One region of the Brevibacillus borstelensis genome, then DNA from elsewhere that is predicted to be linked to it. Evidence: predicted binding sites of a transcription regulator. Region 1 holds the regulator's gene; the other holds the start of a gene.
What was found. Region 1 encodes Rex, which represses fermentation and respiration genes when NADH is low (regulators of the CRP and FNR family bind a similar motif). Its sites were predicted from a motif close to TTGTGAAATATTTCACAA; they were not measured.
Positions count from the first base shown of each region.

Region 2: a site for Rex is predicted at 1,445-1,462, ahead of hcp (hydroxylamine reductase). Genes of this name have one in related genera too.

Region 1 covers NZ_CP144922.1:3,294,233-3,297,565, forward strand. Annotated here, with positions in the region: gene V5G20_RS15580 (amidohydrolase) at 1-1,138, opposite strand, end outside; gene V5G20_RS15585 (redox-sensing transcriptional repressor Rex) at 1,154-1,777, opposite strand; gene V5G20_RS15590 (ComEC/Rec2 family competence protein) at 1,794-2,693, opposite strand; gene dinG (ATP-dependent DNA helicase DinG) at 2,735-3,333, opposite strand, start outside.
Region 2 covers NZ_CP144922.1:1,621,538-1,624,870, reverse strand. Annotated here, with positions in the region: gene hcp (hydroxylamine reductase) at 84-1,382, opposite strand; gene V5G20_RS07425 (copper homeostasis protein CutC) at 1,633-2,325, opposite strand; gene V5G20_RS07420 (leucyl aminopeptidase family protein) at 2,438-3,333, opposite strand, start outside.

The sequences.
Region 1 (3,333 bases):
GAGCCGGATGGAAATGCGCCTGATGACTGTCAAGCACAATCAAATCCGCTTGTTTCCCAGTCTCGATCGTTCCGAGTGTATCCGGCTGGAATACGCCCTCTGCGCCATAACGGGTTGCCATGCGCAGCGCTTCCTCGGCTGGAACTGCGACGGGGTCGTTGTTTACGCCCTTGTGCAAAATGGCAGCCAGCTTCAGCTCCTCAAACAGGTTGAGGTTGTTGTTGCTCGCGCTGCTGTCTGTTCCGAGGGAAACGTGAATCCCTTTTGCCAGCATTTTCGGTACTGGCGCCACTCCACTTGCCAGCTTCAGGTTGCTGACGATATTATGCGATACCTTCACGTGATAGTTTGCCAAGACGTCGATCTCTTCATCCGTGAGGTGAACGGCGTGGGCGAGCAAAGTTGGACGATTGAAGACACCCAGCTTTTCCAGGTGAGCAACCGGGCGAACCCCATAATCCTTTACATTCTGACCAACTTCCCACTCCGTCTCCGACATGTGGATATGGATCGGCAGAGACAGCTCCTCCGCTTTTTCCACAATTTGTGTGATAAATTCCGGCGGGCAAGTGTACGGAGCATGTGGAGCCATCATGACGGTCACGCGTCCATCCGCCTGGTTATGCCATTCACGGGCGAAAGAAACGGCATCCCGCAGCTTTGCCTGACGCTCTTCCTCGGAGCAAAGGCCGATCATTCCGCGGCAGAGACGCGCTCTCATCCCGGACGCTTGCACGGCTTTTGCCACTTCATCCATATGATCATACATATCGACGAATGTCGTCGTACCGGTCCGAATCATTTCGATAAGGGATATGTATGTGCCCCATTTCACATGCTCGGACGTGAATTGTGCCTCCAGCGGCCACATTTTGTCTTCGAGCCACTGCTGGAGCGGCAAGTCATCCGCATAACCGCGGAGCAGCGACATTCCTGCGTGCCCGTGTGTATTGATGAAGCCTGGCAGCACATAATCCCCTTTCAGATCAATCACTTCGTCATAGCCGGAGAGATCATCGGGGGTCGGACCGACGTACGTAATACCCGCTCCTTCAAATCCGACAGCTCCGTCCTGAATCACTTCATTTTGGTCATTTGCGGTAATTACCGTTGCATGGGTCAATATGGTCTTTTTCATCGTTACACTCCATTCTTACGTCAAGTAATAAGCAAGGCTCTGCAAACTGGATGTCACATCGGCATAGTGGATCCTGACATCGCGTTCGGTGCGAATCGTGGTGGGAGCAAAATTCAAAATCCCTTCAATCCCGGCCTCAAACAGCAGGTTGGCGACCGACTGGGCCGCCGCTGCTGGCACTGTTAGGATGGCAAGACGAATTTTCTGCTCTTTCACGGTCTGAATCAGCTCTTCCAGTGGCTGAATGGTGATTCCCGCGAGCACTTTTCCGCATTTGGCCGGGTCATTGTCAAAGATAGCCGCAATCCGCATGTAATCCTCTACCTGCGCATTGTAATTGCTAATGGCGTGTCCCAGATGCCCGGCCCCGATCAGCGCCACGCGAATTTCCTCGCTCAATTTTAAGATCTGACGGATTTTTTCTACCAAATAGTTCACGTCATAGCCGATGCCCTTTTTGCCGAAATCCCCAAAGGAAGAGAGATCTTTTCTGATTTGGGCAGGGTTGACGTCGAGATTTTTGCCCATCTGCTGGGAGGACACCGTCGTCACGCCCACTTGCTGCAGATAGCTTAGGTAGCGCAGATAAATCGGCAACCGGCGCACAACCGCTTCCGAAATCTTTTCACTTTTGGCCACGTACGGTCGATCCTCCTTACTTTTTTCTTTTCAAAACGCGATAATCCTTTCCATTGGAGAGGATCGTGATGGTTCCGTTCTGACTGGTAATGTAGGTCTCAGCCCAGGATTCGCCGAGCCGCTCCAGCACTTCTTCCTGGCCATCCTTTAGCTTTTCTCTCGGCTTTCCGGTTAAAATGACCGCCACTTGCGGATCCACCTTGCTCAAAAATGGCTGCGAGGAAGCCTGATTGCTGCCTTGAGCAGCAACCTTCAAAACCGCTGCTTTCAATTGATCTGCGTGTTTCTCAAGCAGCCTCTCCTCGGCCTTTTCATTCATCGCACTGGCGAAGAGAAAAGACAACTTGTCATGCCGCAATTGAAAGACAAGGGAGTTGTCTTGCGGAGACAGGAACAGCGGTTCACTCGGGTGCAGGACCTGGAGCATCACGTCTTCGTCCAGTCTGATTGCTTCTCCGTCAGTAACAGTCACTGCCTTTTTTGCTGCTTTGAGCGGGGCCGCGTTGCGAATCGAAGACTCAATCGGACGGGGCAAAATGACGTTCTCTACAAGCACCCGCTCCACAAGAAAAGCGAAGCCCCCTGCGTGCCCCGGCAAATCATTTGTCAAGACCACGTAATCCAACCGGGTAATTTTCCGTTCGGTCAGCGCCGCAAACAAGCGGGGCCAATCCTCAGCGCTTCCGGTATCAACGAGCATGTTTTTTCCATTCGGCAATCGAATCAAGGTTGCTTCCCCGTGCGGCAGCTCCAGATAGTGGATGACAAGCCCGATGAATTCACTCTCGTCTTCACTTGCGAACGGATCTTCTACTTTTACCGCCTTTTGCAAGTGGTTGTCGATCGAGCAGCCGGGTATCAAAAGCATTGTGACAGCCAACACCAACAGCCAAGCTCTTCCCGCTTTCCACAGCATTTATTTTATCACCTATATCCCTGTGAGACTATTGATTCATTTTATGAATCAGACAGGGATTGCATGCCCCGAAGAAACGGAGCGATGTCTTCGCGCAGGGTTGTCCAGGGGCCTGTTCTCGTATCGAAAGGTGGGAGCGATTTGAGAAACGAGCGTCCGTAGCGGGATTCCACGATGCGTGTATCAAGCACGACAACTACACCGCGATCGTCCTGGTGGCGGATCAGTCTTCCGACCCCTTGTTTGAATTGGATGACAGCCTGAGGCAAAGCGATCGACATAAACGCGTTTTTGCCCTGCTCTTTTACCTGCTCTGCCCTCGCCTGATAAATCGGGTGGTTCGGCGGAGTAAACGGAAGGCGTACAATCACCAGACAGCTCAATGCCTCGCCCTGGATATCTACCCCTTCCCAGAAGCTGCTCGTCCCCAGGAGAACGCTGTTTGTTTCTCTCTGGAACATGCGCACCAGCTTTGTCCGGTTGTTGCTGTCGATTCCGTGTCCGAGCAGTGTATAAGGCTCGTTGTCCAGTTGTTCCTTCAAGCCTTGGTACACCACACGCAGCATCGAATAGGAGGTGAACAGGATCATTGTCCGGCCGCCTGCTGCCCTGATGGCATCCACGCATCCCTGAATCACGG
Region 2 (3,333 bases), 1.7 Mb from region 1:
GACGTCATGTGGGCCGGCAGACCGGAGGGAGCCTGTTTTGAAACGGGCATGTCTCTTTGGCGCAACTGTTCTCCAGACCAGGCTTACGAAACGTTTTGTCCCATCATATCCTGGAGGTCTGCCTGTGCTTCTCCGATTGCTTTGACTCCAAACAAATTCTGAAGCACCTCCCATACCCCGGGCTGGATGAATTCGGGCAGCTTCGGTCCGATGCGAATGTCGCGGACTCCCAGGCTGAACAGCCCCAAGAGAATCGCTACCGCCTTTTGCTCAAACCAGGAGAGGACGATGCTGACAGGCAGATCGTTGACCTCGCAGTCCAGCGCAACCGCCAAAGCGACGGCTATTTTGACCGTCGAGATGGAGTTGTTGCACTGCCCCAGATCGATGTAGCGAGGGATTTGCGTACCCGGTACTTTGCCGTAATCGACATCGTTAAAGCGGAATTTGCCGCAGGATGTGGTCATGATCACCGCATCCGCCGGCAAAGAGGTGGCCAGCTCCCGGTAGTAGTCTCCGCCTTTTCCGGGAGCATCACAGCCCGCGATGACGAAGAAGCGGCTGATTTTGCCTGCCTTTACGGCGTCGAGAATTTCCGGGGCAATACCCAGTACGGTCTCATGGTGAAATCCGGTCAGCAGCGTCTGATCCGACTCTACATCCGCATCCGGCAATGCGAGTGCCCGCTCGATCAAAGGCGCGAAGTCGTCATTCTCAATTTTGGTAACGCCTTCGAGTCCGGCCACATCATACGAGAAGAAGCGATCGGCATATGTCCCCTTGATCGGCATGACGCAGTTGGTCGTGGCTAGTATCGCACCCGGGAACTGTTCGAACAACCGGCGCTGGTCAAACCACGCTTTCCCGATATTTCCCTTGAGGTGCTTGTACTTGCGGAGGGCGGGATACCCGTGTGCGGGGAGCATCTCCGAGTGGGTGTAGATATTGATTCCTTTTCCTTCCGTCTGTTTCAGCAGCTCCTCCAGCGCAAACAGGTTGTGCCCGGTCACGACGATGCACTTTCCTTCGATTTTGTTTTGCGAAACGCGGATGGGCTGAGGGATGCCGAACCGGCTCGTATGGGCCTGATCCAACAGCTCCATGACGCGAATGGCTGCACGGCCCACTTTCATTGCCATTTTCAAGTGTTCATCTAAATTGAAATTCACGTTAGTCAAAGTAAAATAGAGTGCTTCCTGTGTAATGCCGTCCACTTCCGGGTCGATGTGTCCCATTTGTCGGGCATGCGTTGCATATGCCGCAATCCCTTTGAGCGCAAAAATGATCGTATCCTGTATACTGGCAAGCTCCTCAGTCTTTCCGCATACTCCCACCGTTTTGCAACCGCCTGTCGGTGTTTGCTCGCATTGATAGCAAAACATATCAATACCTCCCCTATGGATCACTTCTTACTCCGGATTATAGAGGAGGCGAAAAACGTAAGATGTGATGTACTTCACAGATTCGTCTATTTGCCATTCTTTTCGGTTTTTCGCAAAAAAAGCCCTCTCCCTAAACTTGGGCGAGGACCTTGTATCGCATGTTTCTCTATGAAATATGATGTGTTGCCAAATTATGAACCGGGGCCCGGGAAAAAGCCGTTTCGATTTTGCTGCTTCCTCTGCTCCCTGGTTATGACTTTGCCGCAATCAATCGTTTGACAGCCGCTACCTTCTCCTGATCTACGTACTTGAGCGCGCTTCCGGCTTCCCGAACGCCGGTGCCAAAATGGACTTCCGTTACAGCCGTACGACCGACGAAATCAGCGATATTTGCCAGGCCCAGCCCGCTTCCGGCCAAAATGCTCAAATGCTCCCCAGCGGTCATCCGGACAAGCTCGGCAATCCGTTCCGCTCCATCGATGGCGCTTTTCTGTCCGCCGGAGGTGAGAATCCGCGAAATTTGCGGATAACGCATCAACAGCCGCACGGCCTCCAACTGGTCAGCCGCCTCGTCAAATGCGCGGTGGAATGTCACATCCAGCCCTTTCGCCTGATCCAGCAGGCTTTCCAGCCCTTCCGTATCGATCTGGCCGTCAGGAGCAAGCATGCCGGTGACGATACCTGCTGCGCCGAGCTCGCGAATGATTCGCACGTCTTCGCGCATGACCCGGTAATCGTCAGACGTGTACACAAACGACTGGCTGTGCGGTCTCACCATCACATTGACCGGAATGGATACGGCCCGGACCACAGCATCGATCAAGCCCCAGCTCGGGGTTACGCCGCCCTCCAGTATCCCGGTGATCAGCTCGAGCCGGTCGGCTCCTCCCGCTTCCGCTCGTTTGGCGTCCTCTACAGAGGTCGCGATGACTTCCAACAACATAGCACGTTATCCTCCCGTCCGTTTTCCTGTTATTGTAAAACGCTTCGATGACAAACAGCAACGCCAAGGGCTGATCTTCCGCGCTGCTGGTTGACAATTCTGCCTTGCCCGTCTATTGAGCGAGCACGTAGTCCGCGAGCAGTCTCGCCCCATATCCGGTGGCACCCATGACGCGATAGCCTCCGGTGGCTTTCGCCTGTACAGGGGGAGCCATGTCGATGTGCACCCATTTCATGCCGGCGGCCACAAACCTGCGGATAAACAACGCGGCGACAATCGCTCCACCGTAGCTGATCGGACTGATGTTGGTCATGTCGGCATAGTCGCTTTTCAGCAATTCTTCGTAATCGTCTACCAACGGCATCCGCCACAGTCTGTCTCCACAGTCATTACCTGACGCGATGAGCTTGGCGGTCATCCCGGAATCTCCCCAAATACCGGCCAGCTTTAAGCCGAGCGCTTCCCCGACATTCCCCGTCAGCGTGGCAATATCGATAGCCTGCTTGGCTCCCAGCCTGTCGGCGTGAATCAGGGCATCGGCCAAAATGAGACGCCCCTCTGCATCCGTATTGGCCGTCTGCACAGAAAGACCGTTGGGGTAGCGGATCACATCCGATGGCAAGAAGGCTCCGCCGTCCGGCACGTTTTCTGCGATCGGCAGAAGCACCAGCAGATTGGCCCTTGCCTTTACGGAAGTGAGGATGTCCAGCGCGCCCGCGACAGCAGCCGCTCCGCCCATATCCATGCGGGCGTCGCTGATATCCCGCCCGGCCTTGACATTCATGCCGCCCATGTCAAAGGTGACTCCTTTTCCGATCAGCGCGGTCAGCGGCAGGGACGGGTCGGTGCAGTATCGGATTTCCACCATAGCCGGCGGATGGACGCTGCCTTTGCCAACCGTGATCAGGCCAACCATCTGCAAACGCTCCAACGCCTCCCCGCGATGAACCGTTACGTCCACGTCTCGTGCGGCGAAATGGTTCTGCAGCCGCTCGACAAAGGAGACCG